2 regions of the Mesorhizobium sp. M1428 genome follow, and region 1 is predicted to be linked to the other one. Evidence: riboswitches for the same ligand, from Rfam matches in the RefSeq annotation. Region 1 holds a riboswitch; the other holds the start of a gene.
The links. Region 1 has a riboswitch for cobalamin ahead of metE (5-methyltetrahydropteroyltriglutamate--homocysteine S-methyltransferase). Riboswitches for the same ligand answer to the same signal wherever they lie in the genome.

Region 1 (7,945 bases):
CGAGCATCGCAGCAGTAATTTTTGATCGCCCATTCGTGCTGTGTACCAGCCCTGTGTCTTGCGCAAGTGGTCACGAACGGCTGCCGGAGCCTCGAAGACGCCCTAAAAACACATGCTGCGATTTTTGAACACGCTTGACGTGTTAAATTAATTCATCCACGATGCGTGTGTTGAACACGCGAGGTGAGTTATGAACATGAAAGAGCTTAGGGTTCGACTGGGCATGACTCAAAAAGATTTGGCAGAGCAGATGGCAACAACGCAACAGACTGTGGCCCGTTGGGAAACAGGCAAAACGCAGTTGAACGTCGAGCAGATCAAGGACCTTTGCCTCACGTTGAAATGCACGGTCGAGGAGCTGCTGGGCTGGAAGATTGATGTCGAGGAGTGGCGCACGAGCCCGTTTGCAATTGCCGATGCCGAAACGCGATACGGCACGCTCAGAATCAAGACGACTGTTGGCAGCCGCCAATATCCTATCGATGAAAAGGCGCGTGAATCGATTTTACGTCAGTTGAAGGAACTTCATAATCTGCGCAGAAATAACACAAGCAGGCCATGGCTGTATTGTTGGAGCCTTGACAACAAAATACTCTTGATAAATCCGCAATATGTCCGCACCATTGAGCTTATCGGTGACGATGTAGAGGAGATGCCAGAGTATTATCATCCAGAAATCTATCGGGCTTTGGATGACTGGGATAAGGGTGAGGTTTCAGGAAAGCTGAAGAAAGAATGCGATGCCATCATCGCAGAGATGGGTGATCAGGAAGCCGTGCGCATGGCCTCCTATGTTCGCGTCACATATGACGACGGAGAAGATGAGTGGAACTTCTTGGATGAAGAAACCGCTACGACTTTCTTCGGATTGGAAGCTGCGACCTTTGACGTTCCCCAGTGTAGTTTCGCCGAAGTGGAGGAAGAAGGTTACTACCGAGCGCGATACGCCAACCTTGATCGCGTCGCGGTGATGGAGGTTCCAAGCGACCGTTATCACAGATTGACCGCGCCCGAGGAAGCTTAGAACCATCCACGAAGGGCGCATGTTACATCTCGACCTTGCGTGGTGCGTTTTCAGTACGAGATGACGTTAAGCGTAGGTAGTGGCAGGTAAGAGTGCTCGACCAGAAGCTCAACTGCCTCCTCAATATCGCTGCCGATGTGCCGCAGGACACGTCCACGGGAGCGTGGATAGGCGTGAAGTTCCTGCACTCCACGGTCCGCTCTCCCATCGCCGGTGTGTGCCCGACGCCATCTTGTGGACGAGCTTGGCCGCCTGCACCCGGTTGTATTCCGGCTTGCGGTCCGCCTGGGCGGTCCGCCGCGATGGCTATCTCCATGTCAATCGGCGCCGAACTTTGACTGCCCGCTGCTTTTGATGAATTTGGCGAGGTCCCGCGCATAATCACTCTTGGTCTTCTCCTTGAGGCCCTGTGTCGCGAACTTGTGGTCCAGCAGGGCAAACAGGTCCAAGTCCCCTTCCGCCTGTGGCGCTGGCTTGCCCTCACCGCCCTCGGCTTCCGAATTGGGGACCGCTTCTGCGCGCTGCACCGTGGCGATTGTCCGCCCAAGACGCATCACAAGATCGAACGCCAAACCGTGCGCGTGCACGACGATTTGCCGCTCAGGCCTCATTTGGACAGGACTTGAGCTAGCCCGGTGGTTTGAGCCGGGTTACCTTGAGCCGGTGGGCTGCGAACAAGCAGTTCGAGACATTGGCCTCGATCACTTCGCAACACGCCGCTGCGCCTGGCCTCGGTGTGCTCCCCCCGAAATCGTTGTGTCATATCACCGAGGGCATCACGGCCAACAGCTTCCACATGGGCAACAGCCTCGCCATTGAGCCGAATATGGTCGCGAGCAGATCACCAACGAAGCGGTCGGAACCTCAGAGCCGAAGTTCGACGCCGAGGTGGTTCGCGTGATGCGCTAAGCAGCACCACGGCGCTTGCCGGTATGTTTGCTGCCGGCAGCCGACGAACTCCTATCCTCCTGGACAAGGGCGCCGTGCGTCATTGCTTTGATTTACCGGCCGCTCAAGGCTTCCACAGTTTTCGATTTCGAGGCGACCTTTGGAACATGCCAACGGAAATTTAACATAACGACATAAACATTTCTTTATGCGGCGTTGACAATGGAGCGAACTGCTGTAATTGTCTCCCGCGTCGTGGTTCTCCGTACGGCGCTGCCGCAGCGGAGCTAAGAGGGAAGCCGGTGCGATGCCGGCGCTGCCCCCGCAACTGTTAGCGGCGAGCCAACCCCACTCATGTCACTGAGGCGAATAGCCTTGGGAAGACGGGTAGAGGCTATGACCCCGCGAGCCAGGAGACCTGCCACGGCGAATTACGTCCACGGGCGGGGTGTCTCGGTGGCCGCTGCAGCCTGGCGTTCGTGCCGGCCTGCTAGCGCCTTCCTTGTCACCGACGCCCCAACCATCGGGGTCTGGCATGACTATCTCTCAGCAAATTCCTGTAGCAACGCTCGGCGTGCCCCGCTTCGGTCGTCGGCGAGAACTGAAATTCGCGCTTGAAAGCTACTGGTCCGGAAAATCGTCCGCTGCCGACCTTCTCACGACCGCGAAGGCGCTCCGTGCCGCTAGCTGGGAGGAGCAGCACGATCGCGGCGTGTCGAAAATCCCGTCGAACGACTTCTCGCTCTACGACCATGTGCTCGACACCGCAGCCATGGTCGGCGCCGTTCCATCCCGTTACGGCTGGAATAGCGGCGAGGTTCCACTTGACATCTACTTCGCAATGGCGCGGGGCAACCAGGGTCAGACGGAGGATTGTCGACACGCTGGTCACCAGCAGGCGGCTCATCGGTCTGATGTAACCGCGATGGAAATGACCAAGTGGTTTGACACCAACTATCACTACATTGTGCCGGAACTCAACGATGATCAGACGTTCGCCCTCTCGTCGACGAAACCGGTCGATTACTTCATCGAGGCTAAAGCTCTCGGCGTTCACACACGCCCAGTCATCCTTGGACCGATCACCTTCCTCAAGCTGGCGAAATCGCCTGCCGAAGGATTCGATCCCATCGCGCTCCTGCCGCGGCTGCTGCCCGTCTACGAGCAACTCCTGCAGAGGCTGAAGCTGTCTGGAGCCGACTGGGTGCAGATCGATGAGCCAGCGCTTGTCCTCGATCTGAACCCGAACGAACGAGCTGCGTTCGAATTCGCCTATGGCCAGCTGTCGAAAGCCGCGCCCGAGCTGAAGATCATGCTGGCTACCTATTTCGGGCCCCTGGGAGACAATCTCGAAACCGCGGTTTGTCTGCCCCTGGCCGGGCTGCATATTGATCTCGTGCGCGCTCCCGAGCAGCTGGAAACGGTGGGTCGGCTCGCACCGAAGGATCTGGTGCTCTCGCTTGGCTTGATCGATGGCCGCAACGTCTGGCGTGCGAACCTGCCCGCCATTCTCGACCGCATCAAACCGATCGTCGCCGGCTGGCCCTTGGACCGCGTCGAGATCGCGCCTTCTTGCTCGATGCTGCACGTGCCGATCGACCTGCGCATGGAGACCGAACTCGACGCGGACATCAGGTCGTGGCTCGCCTTCGCGGCCCAGAAGACCGACGAGTTGGTGTTGCTGGCCCGGGCCCTGACTCAAGGCAGGGATGCGGTGGCAGGCGCGTTGAAAGCGTCTGCCGAGGCTGCCGCCACTCGCCTGACATCCACGAAGATCCATGACCCGCTGATTGAGGGGCGGATCGCCAGCATTGACGACAGCATGAAGCGACGAGAGAGCGCTTTTGCCGAGCGCTCCAGAGTCCAGGCCGGCACGCTCGGACTGCCGCCGTTCCCGACGACGACCATCGGGTCCTTCCCGCAGACGCCGCAGGTACGCAGGGCGCGGGCCGCTCATGCGAAGGGCCAGCTGAGCTATGTCGACTACGAGACCTACCTGAAGAAGGAGATCGAGGCTGCAATTCGGTGGCAGGAAGAGATCGGGCTGGACGTGCTGGTGCACGGTGAGTTCGAACGAAACGACATGGTACAGCATTTCGGCGAGCAGCTGTCCGGCTTCGCCTTCACCCAGCATGCCTGGGTGCAGAGCTATGGGTCGCGTTACGTGCGTCCCCCCATCATCTTCGGCGACGTATCGAGGCCCAATCCGATGACGCTGCGCTGGTGGCAGTTCGCCCAGTCGCTTACGGAAAACCCTGTGAAGGGAATGCTCACAGGCCCAGTGACCATTCTCAACTGGTCATTTGTTCGCGACGACGTACCTCGCTCCGAAGCATGCCGCCAGATCGCGCTCGCCATCCGCGACGAAGTGACGGATCTCGAATGGTCCGGCGCAAGGATGATCCAGATCGATGAGGCCGCGTTTCGCGAAGGATTGCCACTGCGCCAGTCTGATTGGAACGACTATCTCGACTGGGCTGTCGAATGCTTCCGGATCGCTTCAACGGGTGTAAAGGACGCGACTCAAATCCATACCCACATGTGCTATTCGGAGTTCAACGAGATCATCGACGCGATCGCTGAAATGGATGCGGATGTCATTTCGATTGAGACGTCGCGCTCGAAAATGGAACTGCTGGACGCCTTCACGAGCTCCAAATATCCGAACGAAATCGGGCCCGGAGTCTACGACATTCACTCACCACGTGTCCCGGAAGTCGGGGAGATTTCGGACCTCGTCATGCTTGCCCGCGACCGACTGTCGGATGCCCAACTGTGGGTAAACCCGGACTGTGGCCTCAAAACACGCAAATGGGAGGAGGTCCGCCCTGCCCTCATGAACATGGTCGCTGCAGCACGTGCGCTCCGGGAGAAAGTGTAGGCCTGAGGGTTTCCTGGTTGCTCACCATGTGGTGAGTTACCGGCTGCCGCATGTCGGCTGTGAATGTGCCAAAACGCGATCACATCCTTTGAAAACGTCACTCGAGCGAGAATGTGCACTTCCTTCGGCACGTGTACTAATCGCGCAGGAGTAAAGAGTACCGTTTTCTCCCTGTGACGTGTCGAGTTCGAAGGGGATGTGATTGGCGTCGAGACCGCTCCGGCCATGGGTTATCAACATGCCAAGTGCGCTGTTCTCGATCAGTTCGTAAAGGACTTCTCGGCTCGGTTTTTCGAAATGCCCGGGTACATACATGATAGGTTCCTTCACTGGCCGCCGGGTTCGCTATTCACCGGTTGACATCCGATGGCAAGCGTTCCAACGCGGCGGCGATCTGGCCCTTCGCTGCTGAGGGCAGAGGCAGGATGGGACGCGGGGGGTCGGCACGGCAAATGTCGAGCAATTCGGCAAGTGCATAGACGACGCGAAGGCTCGAGAACTCCTTGAAGAGGCTCCAGAGCGGCGCAAGCGTGGCATCGATCCGTCGCGCTTCGGCCGCATCGCCCTGTTGCGCCGCCGTGACGATCTTCACGCAGACCTCGGGCAGGATGCCGGCGAGGACGCTGTACCATGTGTCGGCGCCGGCGATCATGGCCTCTGCGGCGTTCCAGTCGCCGCTGTAGCCGATTGAGAACCCTTCCGGCACAGTGCGCCTCTGGTCGGCCAGATGGCTCTTGATCGCATCGCCCTTGTCTGTCGGATTCTTGATAGCGACAATCCCACCCACCTTTGCCAGGCGGCTGACGAGTGCTGGGGTGAAATGGAAATGCGTCGTTCCTGGATTGTCGTAGACGACAATCGGCAGGCCGCTCTCGCACGCCACCGTCGAGAAATGTTCGAACACCTCGTCCTCAGTGAGCGGGGTGTAGGAGGCGGCCGCAAGCAGCCCCGCGGCAACTCCAAGGGCCTTGGCGTCCTGCGCGAACCTCACTGCTTCATCGGTGCGCAACGCGCCCACACCCACCACGACCGGCGTTCGCCCGGCGATTTCGTCCAAGGTCTCGGCGAGCGTCCGTCGCCGTTCCTCGCGCGACAGATACATGTAGGTGCCGGTGCTGCCGAGAAGACCGATGGAGTCGACCTGAGCGGCGCCAAGCCTGGCAATCAGCTTGCGCAGAGCAACGGTATCGACGCGGCCGTCACGATCGGCGGGCGTGATGGGAAACGCGGAAAGACCGCTCAGGAATGCCATGGCAAGGCTCCAGGTTTGTGCGTGAGCGCAGGACTGGCCGGACGACAGGTCATCACAAGGCGTCCAGAGCCCGCCGCAGGTCGGCGATTAGGTCATCGGCGTCTTCAAGACCCACCGAGAGACGCATGAGGTCCTCGCCGACTCCATCGGCCAGATGCGCATCCTTGCGGATCGGCTGACGAGCACGGGTCAGGCTTGCCGGATGATAGATGAGACTGTCGGCATCGCCGAGGCTGACAGCCCGGGTGATCAGGTTGAGCCGGTCCATCATCCGCCGCGCGCCCTCGAACCCAGCGTGGAGGCCAAAGGCTAACATGCCCGACCCTTGGGACATCTGCTTTCGCGCCGTCACCTGATCAGGGTGCGAGTCGAGGAAGGGATACCTCACCCATGCCACCGCCGGGTGCGCCTCGAGCGCCTGAGCCACCGCAAGGGCAGTGGCGCTATGCCGTTCCATGCGCAGCGTGAGCGTCTTCAGACCGCGCAGGATCAGGAAGGCTGACATGGGCGAGAGCGCTGCGCCGGTGATGTAGCGCAGGCCCGTTTCGTGCAGCGTGCGGAGCGTTTGCGCGTCGCCGAGAATCGCCCCGCCAAGGGCATCGCCGTGCCCATTGATGTATTTGGTCAGCGAGTGGAGCACGAGGTCTGCCCCATGTTCGAGCGGCCGCTGGAGCGCGGGGGAGGCGAAGGTGCTGTCGACTGCAACCTTTACACCGCGCGCGTGGGCGCGCTCGGCAATGGCAGCGATGTCGAGGATGCGGCTCAGCGGATTCACCGGCGTCTCGAAGAAAACAAGCCGGGTCCGCTCGGTGATCGCGGCATCGAGATTGTGAGGATCGGACAGGTCGACCGCGACGACCTTGATGCCGAAGCGGGGGACCGCCTGTTCGACCATGGCAAGCGTGTTCGCATAAAGTGTCCTGTGGACGATGAGTTCATCCCCTTGGGACAGGAGCGACAGGATCAGCGTCCCGAAAGCCGCCATCCCCGAGGCAACGACCAAACCTGCCTCGGCTCCTTCCAGATTGGCAAGCCGTTGTTCTAGGATCTCCGTCGTCGGATTGTATTCGCGCGCATAGAGCCTTCCGCCAAGCGCGGCGGCGGCCTCGTTCGCTGCCACGCTTTCGAATCCATAGGTCGAGGTCAAGAAGACTGGCGGCTGAACGGCATTGGAAAAGCCGGCGGGATCGTAGCCATGATGGATCGCCCGAGTGGCGAATCCGGGACCGGTGTCGTGGAGCGACCGCGTGAGAGCATCGGTTTCGGATTGATAGGAACGGGTCATTCGGCCTCTAGATCTTTCTTGGGTTTCCGAAAGATTGACGGCAAACTGGCCAATGTGAAATATCCAGTGAGCAATGAATGAAATGGTCCAGTCTTCAAGTGCCGGTTCTGCAGGTCGCTCGCACGCGATGGGTGCACGCCAGATCTACGAGGCTCTTCGCGAGCAAATCCTCGGCGGCGTCTATGAAACCGGTAGTCAGCTGCCGTCCTCCCGCGGCCTGGCAAATGACCTTGGGGTTTCGCGAACGACGGTGACGGTCGCCTATGACCAACTGACCGCGGAAGGTTTTATCGAAGTCCGTCAAGGCGCACGACCTCGCGTTGCATCCTCGCTGATCGGTCCTGAGACGAGCCGCACTGTCGCGAAACGAGTCGGCCCGGTTCATCTGTCCGCCTATGGCGAACGACTGCGCGTTACGCCGCCCTGGCCGGATTATCTGCCGACTGGACTGAAGGTCGATTTCCGCTATGGCGACCTGGCGCCGTCAGACTTCCCCGCATTGGTCTGGAAACGTGCGATGAACGAGGCGATGGGGCAGCGCCCGTTGCGTCTTGCCTATGACGATCCTCGCGGCTGGCGTGGGCTGCGCCAGGCGCTCCAGGGCTATCTCTGGCG
Region 2 (7,945 bases), on a different contig from region 1:
CCGGCAATCGCGACAGGGCGGTGGCGGGCAAATCGAAAAGCGGGTAGGAGTGCGGATTGATCCCGGTCGAGAGGTCGACGAAAGGCAGCGGCGCGTGAGGGAAAAGCGCCCTCGCCCGGCCAAGGCTTCCGCCGTGGTCCACTACTGCCGTCACTCCATCAAGAGACTTCATGTCGATCCTGATCGCTTTCCTGTCGCTGGCCATCGAACTTGTACTCGGCTACCCGGCCCGGCTCTTCGATGCCATTGGCCATCCCGTCACCTGGTTCGGCAGGCTGATATCCTTTCTCGACCGCAGGCTCAACCGCGCCACTGATTCCGACGCCGACCGTCGCCGCTGGGGCGTCGTCGCGTTGCTGGTGATCGTGCTGGTGCCGGCCGCCGTCGCCCTCTGGCTCGAGATCGTGCTTTGGAGCATTCCCCTCGGCTTGTTGGTCACCGCAATCCTGGCGACGTCGCTACTGTCGCAGAAGAGCTTGGCCGAGCATGTCGAAGCGGTCGCCGACGCACTCGACAGCGGCGGACTGGACATGGGCCGCATCGCCGTCTCGCGGATCGTCGGCCGCGACCCGGAAAAGCTCGACAGGGCCGCTGTCTGCCGCGCCGCGATCGAAAGCCTGGCCGAGAATTTCTCCGACGGCATCGTCGCGCCGGCCTTCTGGCTCGGTGTCGGCGGGCTCGCCGGCGGCGTCGCCTACAAGGCCGCCAACACCGCCGATTCGATGATCGGTCATCGCACCCCGCGCCACGAGGCCTTCGGCTGGGCGGCGGCGCGCTTCGACGACTGGATCAACCTGCCGGCGTCGCGGCTGACGGCGCTGCTGATCGTGCTAGCGGCTTTCCTGGTCAAGGGCGCCGACGCCAAAGCCGCCTGGCACGCCGTGCGGCGCGATGCGAAAAAGCACCGCTCGCCCAATGCCGGCTGGCCGGAAGCAGCGATGGCCGGCGCGCTCGGCCTGGCGCTCGCCGGCCCCCGTTCCTATGACGGAGTCATGGTCGAAGACGCATTGATGGGCGAAGGCGGCCGGCGCGACGACGTCGAGAGCACCGACATCCGACGGGCGTTGAAACTCTACCGCGTCGCCGACTTACTGCTGATCGGGCTGTTCGGGGTGGTCGCAGTGGTTGTCATACTGGCGTGACCTGCGCTCGAGATCGAGCGCAAACAGAAAACCCGCCATGCGGCGGGTCGTTGGAGCCAATTGGCACTATACCGCAATTAGTAGCATAGCTGCCGGCACAAAGCAAGAACAAAATAGGGCTACGCCGCAAAATAATCGCTTCAGGTCGGCGCTGCCCCATTGCAGACGCTTAACGTTCGAAGTTGGCGAAAGACGAAGCGACATCCGATCTCCCCCCTTGCGGGGGAGATGTCCGGCAGGACAGAGGGGGGTGGGCCGGATCGCCAATTTTTCGATTTAGCCCTATTCCGAATAGCTTGATTGCCTGGCAAGTCGGCGGGACAGCACCCCCTCTGCCCTGCCGGGCATCTCCCCCGCAAGGGGGGAGATTGGCAGCTTCGTCGACGGCACCGCATCGGCATTCTGGAGGGCGCCTACCGATCGCCAACACTCCTCAGAACTCGATCCCCTGCTGCGCCTTCACGCCGGCGGAAAAGTGGTGCTTGGTCACGCCCATCTCGGTGACCAGATCGGCCGCCTCGACCAATGCCGGCTTGGCATTGCGGCCGGTGACGACGACATGCAGGCCTTCGCGACGCGCCTTCAGTGCCGCGACCACCTTTTCGAGGTCGAGATAGTCGTAACGCAGCGCGATGTTCAGCTCGTCGAGCACCACGAGGCTGATCGACGGCTCGGCCATCAGCTCCAGCGCTTTCGCCCAGGCGGCCTCGGCCGCCGCGATGTCGCGCTTCAGGTCCTGCGTCTCCCAGGTAAAGCCCTCGCCCATCGCGTGCCAGACGACACGATCGCCAAAACTAGCAAACGCGTCTTTCTCGCCGGTGTGCCATTTGCCCTTGATGAACTGGACGACGCCGACGCGCTTGCCATAGCCGAGCATTCTGAGCGCCAGACCGAAGGCGGCCGTGGTCTTGCCCTTGCCCGGTCCGGTGTTGACGATCAGCAGCCCCTTCTCGACCGTCTTGGCCGCGACCTCGGCGTCCTGCACCGCCTTGCGCTTGGCCATCTTGGCGCGGTGGCGTTCCTCGTCCTTGGGATCGATAGCATCAGCCATGTCATTTCACCTTGAGCGGCAGCCCCGCCACCATCAAAAGCACTGTGCCCGCGACGGCCGCGACCTCCTGGTTCAGCCGGCCGGCGGCGTCGCGAAACCGTCTTGCCAGCGCATTGTCCGGCACGATGCCCTGGCCGACCTCGTTGGACACCACGAACCAGGGCCCACGCGGCCGCGACAGCACATCCGCCAGCCTCCGGCATTCGGCCTCGACATCATGTTCGGCCAGCATATGGTTGGTCAGCCACAGCGTCAGGCAATCGATCAGCGCCGGCTGGCCGTCAGGCAGCGCTCCGACCGCGCCGGCAAGGTCGAGCGGCGCCTCGATGGTCGTCCAGCCGGCACCGCGGCGCGAGCGGTGCAACGCGATGCGCTGGCGCATCTCTTCGTCATAGGCTTGCGCCGTGGCGATATAGCTCCAAGGCGGCGGACGGGCCGTTACCAGCCTCTCGGCATGCGCGCGCTTGGCCGAGCGCGCCCCGCCGATGACCAGGGTCAGTGCCCCGGCAGCGCGGTCAGGCAAAGCTGTCGCGCAGGCTGGTCGCCGTGCCGGTGAAGCGTCCGCGCACCACGCCGACGACCGCGCCGAGCACCAGCCAGAACACCAGATTGGTCAGCGTCACCGCCACCACGAACTGATGATGCAGGCCTTCCGGGATCGCCGTCTCGAAACTGTCGGGCTGCGGCGCGCCGACGATATGCGGCGCGACGATCAACGCCACGGCAAGGACCGCCAGCGGCAGCGATCTGCGGAAGGCGATAAGGCCGAGACCGGCCGCGGTCGCCACCACTGTTGCCCACCACCAGATCTGGCGTTGGACAAGGTCGGCCGTCGGCATCGCCGGCAATTCCGGCGGCAGGCCGAGGCCCGGCGCCAGCGTGAACACGGCAAAGCCGGCCAGCCCCCAGAACAGGCCCTGGCGCCAATTGCCGATGCCGCCGGCGAATTCCGAAACCGCAACCAGGACCAGCGCAAAGCCGATGCCGGTGACGATATTGGCAACGACGCTGAAGCCGAAGCGCTCGAAACCGTCGGCCGGTGCCCAGCTTTCCTCTTCCGCCGGAGCCATTGCTTCAGCCGGCGCAGCGCTGCTCATAGCCGTCGTGCCCGTGGCAGCCGGTGCCGCAGGTGCCGCGGCATGGTCATGGCCGCCGCCGGCCTGTTCGTAGACTTCCGCTTTGAGGATGAGCGGCACCGTGGCATAGGCCTGCATGCAGGCGAGAACGACGCCGGCCACAAGCCCTGCGATCGCCGCGATGAACACGACGTTGCGAAACAGTGTCATGATGTCAGCCCCTTGTTAGTGGCAGGGAAAGCCCATCGAATGGCGATAGTCGTGCGCGGCATTGTGGACCGCATCGATATGCGAGAAGCCGACAAAGCCCATGACGAAAATGCCGAGGAATGCAGCAAGCGCCAGCTGCATGAAACGCGACTGCGAGGAGGCGGAAGCGCCGAGCGAAACGGAAGCGGTATTCATGTCTTGTCCTTTCGCCCTCCACCCGAGGGCATAGAAGTCAGTTTCCTGTCGCCGGCAGGTCTCCTGGCTCGCGGATCAGCGCCCTTCCCCACCTTCCCGAAGGCGAACCTTCAGTGGCATATGGAGAGGACTACCGCACACAGTTGCGGGGGCAGCCACGGCATTGGGCAAACAACTTGCCCTCACCGCATTCCCTCTTGGTTCCAAACGGAACCGACGACATCAGCGACTATAGGCAGAATCGCCGCGCCCGGCAAACCAAATTCCGCCGGATCGTGTGGCGAATGCGCCGCCCAGGTAATCGGTTTTGGTTCAACTTCGGCCCTCACTTCGAAGCATTGCGCTGCCCTCACCTGCCTGCCAGCATCCTCTCCCTGTATAGTGACGGGGAGAGGGGCGCTGTTGTCGGCAGTTTCGCCAATCGCCAAGGTGTCGATGGTGCGCCGACGGTGCGGTCAGCCCCTTTCTCCCGGTCGCGATAGGGGGAGAATTGCGCTCGATGCGCCACAAAGCCGGCGTGCTGATGCCGGAGGAATATGATTTGCACCGCTTCCACAACTGGGTGCGCGAGCGCCATGCGGCGCTCGAACATCAAAGCGATTTGGGCAGATAGCGCCACGTGACGAAGCTGCAGATCGCCGCCAGCAGGCCGAGTGTCGCGAAAACCGCGCCCAGTCCGAAAAACGCCAGCACCACGGAATAGACCAGCGGCGGCGTCAGCTCGGAAAAGTCGAGATAGGTGCGGTAGACCGCCGCCATCTGTGCCCGCTCATACGAGCGCACCGAGCGCATGAAGGCGGTCGAGCCCAGCGCATCGAGCGCGATGGTGAAGAAGGCACCGCAAAGCAGCAACGCGCCGGTGACCAGCGGTGCGGCCTCGCCGACGGCACCGGCCGCCAGCAGCGTTGCCGACATCGCGAAATAGGCGAACGTCATAGTCCGCCGGCCGCCGAAACGCTTTCCTGCCCTGCCCCAGAAGATGGCCATGAACAAAAGCGCATTGCCGGCCGAAACCAAGAGGCCGCCGGCGAGCTTGCCCTCGCCGGTGATCACCATGAACAGCGGCCCATAGACGAAGAATGTCGTCCAGAAGCAGGAGCGGCCGAAGGCGATCAGCCAGGCCAGCCTCAGCCTTGGCTGCGCGACGAAGCGGCCGATATTGGCCAGCGGATTGACCGGCCGCGTCTTGCCGGGGCGGATCGACGGATTGTCGCCAAGCCGGTAAGTCCAGAACAGCGCCAGCAACGCCATGGCGAAGACGGCCACCGCGCCATGCGCGGCATAGATGCCGAAACGCGTGTAGAGGAAAATGCCGAGCGTCGGCCCGGCGGTCCAGGCAAGCATCGACCACGCCATGCGCAGCGACTCGGCCTGCATGAAATCGGTCTTGCGGATATGGTCCATGATGTAGAGGTTGAGCGTGATCGCCAGCGCGCCGGCGCCGACGACGCGGCAGAGCATGCCGACCACCTGGCCGGCCAGCGTATGGGTGACCAAGAACAGCGAACCGGCGGCCAGCAGGCAGGCGCCGGCGGTATAGACCCAGCGCCGGGCAAAGCGGGCGATCAGCATCGGCATGAACAGCGTCGCCGACAGGCCGAGCATCGCCACGATCGTGTAGAGGATCGAAACGATCTGCTCGTTGTGCAGGATCTCGTAGGCCTGGATCGGGATGACGCTGGATACGGTGGCGCGCGCGAAGGATTCGACCGCATAAAGCGAGGCGAAGGTGCGGGCATCCGCCGGCCGCAAGGCCGCAAGCCAGATCGGATGGCGCACATGGGTAGCCATTGCTTTCCCCGAAGCAGAATCGCCCGAAGCAGGGCTTGGAGCACAAATCTGCCGCGGCGATTCCTTGCCGGGTAACAGGAAACCGACGCCTTCACGGCAAAAAGCGAAGCCGGCCAAAGGCTTTCCGGCTCTGGCCTAAAGCAGCTCTGATGCCGACCGGCACCAACGCGACGCAAGGCCCTGCTTCTTTTGACGGTGGCAACCGTGATAGTCGTCTTGCCGGGGCTGAACCAACACAGCGAGATCATGAGCATCGACACGCCGAGCGCAGCCGTTCAGGATCAACCGAAGTCGACGCGCATCGCCGCTATCGACATAGCACGCGGCATCGCATTGCTTGCCATGGCGAGCTATCATTTCACCTGGGACCTCGAATTCTTCGGCTACACCGATCCCGGCCTCACCGCCTTCGGCTGGTGGAAAATCTACGCGCGCTGCATCGCCTCGAGCTTCCTGTTCCTGGTCGGCATCAGCCTCTATCTCGCCCATGGCAAAAAAATCCGCTGGACCGGCTTCTGGAAGCGCTTCGCCATGGTTGCCGGGGCAGCGCTCGCAATATCGCTGGTCACCCGCATCGGCATGCCCGACGGCTTCATCTTCTTCGGCATATTGCACGAGATCGCGCTCGCCAGCCTGCTCGGCCTGGCGTTCCTGCGGCTCCCGGCGCTGCTGACGCTTGCCGGGGCGGCCCTCGTTATCGCCGCGCCTTTCTACCTGCGATCCGAGCTTTTCGATCATCCGGCTTTGTGGTGGGTCGGCCTGTCGGCGACCAACCCGCGCTCCAACGACTACGTTCCGCTGCTGCCCTGGTTCGGCGCCGTACTTGCCGGCATCGCGGTTACCAAGCTCGCCGCCACCTCCGGCGCGCTGACGCGGCTGTCGGCCTTGACGCCGGGCCGCTGGGCAAACCCGCTGGTCTTCATCGGCCGGCACAGCCTTGCCTTCTATCTGATCCATCAGCCGGTGCTGATCGGCTCGGTCTGGCTGTTTTCGCAATTCATGCCGGCGCAGGCCGAAACCAGGGAGGTGAGTTTTCTGAAATCCTGCCAGGTATCCTGCGAGCAGGCACGCGACACCGAGTTCTGCTCCAGCTATTGTGCCTGCATGCTGGACACTCTCCAGGGCGAAGCCTCGCTTGGCCGGCTCTACAGCAACGACCAGTCCCCGGAGTGGAAGGCGCATATTGGCGAGCTCGCCGGCACCTGCACCGCCCAAACCGAGGCGGCGGAACCGGGAACGCGCTAATCGAGGGAGGACAATAATGAGCGACAGTCACCCGAAACCCGTGCAGCAAAATCCTGGGCAGCCGAAGCTGGGGCACATCCCATGGCCGCCGCTGATCTATATCGCCGCCATCATCATCAGCGTCGCGCTAGGGCTGTTCTATCCGCTGCCGTGGATCGGCGATCTTCTCGGCGACATCCTGTTCGCCGCCGGCCTTGTAGGGTTGGTGGCGGTCGCCGCGCTCTGGTTCACGGCAATTCGCACCATGATCCGCGCCAAGACGACGCTCAACCCGAACGGCGTGCCGGACCATCTGGTGACCGCCGGACCCTTCGCCGTCAGCCGCAACCCGATCTACCTCGCCAACACGCTGCTGCTGGTCAGCCTCGCCTTTGTCACTGGGATCGCCTGGTTCCTGCCGCTGGCGGTCATCGCGGCGTTCCTGACGCAGAAGCTGACGATCGAGAGCGAGGAGAAGGTGCTGACGGCCAAATTCGGCAAGAAATACCGGGACTACGCCAAAAGGGTGCGGCGCTGGATTTGAGCCGAGGCTGACGCCGGCTTAGGTGGTGACGCCGAGTTCCACCAGCCGCTCGACGCAGGACTCCTCGGCCTGGTCGAGCTCGGCCAGGGTCTCTTCGAGGTCGCGGCGTTTTTGGCGCAAATCCTCGCGCTTTTCCTCGATGCGCTTGATCATCAATTTGAGCTGGCCGACCTCGCCGGGCGGCTCCCTGTACATCTGGATGATTTCGCGGATCTCGTTGATCGAGAAGCCGAGCCTCTTGCCGCGCATGATCTGGCGGATGAGATGCCGGTCCGACGGACGGAACAGCCGGGTGCGGCCGCGCCTTACCGGCTGCACCAGCCCTTCGTCCTCGTAGAAGCGCAACGTCCGCGTCGACACGTCGAATTCGCGGGTCAGCTCCGTGATCGAATAATATTCCCGCATCGTCACTCCAATGCCCCGGCCACGCCGCGAGTTCCAACTGGCCGGCGCCGCCGGCGCCCGGGCGCGCACCAGAATCGGCGTACAAGGCACCTTCCAAAGCCTCGCACGACATTTACGTAAAAGTCAATTGAGGTGCCGTTCAGCTTACGCCGAACCACCATGTGGCAAGCCCGAGAAAGGCAAAGAAGCCGACGACATCGGTGACCGTGGTGACGAAAACCGCCGAAGCCACAGCCGGGTCGATCTTGAAGCGGTCGAGCAGCAGCGGGATCAGGATGCCCGCCAGAGCCGCCACGAACATGTTGAT

Region 2: it holds a riboswitch for cobalamin, as region 1 does, so the genes downstream of both, NKG60_RS02095 (CbtB domain-containing protein) here and metE (5-methyltetrahydropteroyltriglutamate--homocysteine S-methyltransferase) in region 1, are expected to answer to the same signal.

Annotation. Positions count from the first base shown of each region.
Region 1 covers NZ_JAMYKT010000011.1:173,451-181,395, forward strand. Annotated here, with positions in the region: gene NKG60_RS17820 (MFS transporter) at 1-128, shown strand, start outside; gene NKG60_RS17825 (helix-turn-helix transcriptional regulator) at 191-1,024, shown strand; gene NKG60_RS17830 (hypothetical protein) at 1,342-1,596, opposite strand; cobalamin riboswitch at 2,152-2,352, shown strand; gene metE (5-methyltetrahydropteroyltriglutamate--homocysteine S-methyltransferase) at 2,448-4,793, shown strand; gene NKG60_RS17840 (FMN-binding negative transcriptional regulator) at 4,830-5,108, opposite strand; gene NKG60_RS17845 (dihydrodipicolinate synthase family protein) at 5,143-6,045, opposite strand; gene NKG60_RS17850 (trans-sulfuration enzyme family protein) at 6,098-7,330, opposite strand; gene pdxR (MocR-like pyridoxine biosynthesis transcription factor PdxR) at 7,413-7,945, shown strand, end outside.
Region 2 covers NZ_JAMYKT010000001.1:418,897-426,841, reverse strand. Annotated here, with positions in the region: gene cobD (threonine-phosphate decarboxylase CobD) at 1-172, opposite strand, end outside; gene cbiB (adenosylcobinamide-phosphate synthase CbiB) at 171-1,142, shown strand; gene cobO (cob(I)yrinic acid a,c-diamide adenosyltransferase) at 1,576-2,193, opposite strand; gene cobU (bifunctional adenosylcobinamide kinase/adenosylcobinamide-phosphate guanylyltransferase) at 2,195-2,716, opposite strand; gene NKG60_RS02100 (CbtA family protein) at 2,709-3,479, opposite strand; gene NKG60_RS02095 (CbtB domain-containing protein) at 3,495-3,674, opposite strand; cobalamin riboswitch at 3,711-3,907, opposite strand; gene NKG60_RS02090 (MFS transporter) at 4,266-5,465, opposite strand; gene NKG60_RS02085 (heparan-alpha-glucosaminide N-acetyltransferase) at 5,712-6,710, shown strand; gene NKG60_RS02080 (methyltransferase family protein) at 6,727-7,233, shown strand; gene NKG60_RS02075 (MerR family transcriptional regulator) at 7,252-7,638, opposite strand; gene mgtE (magnesium transporter) at 7,778-7,945, opposite strand, start outside.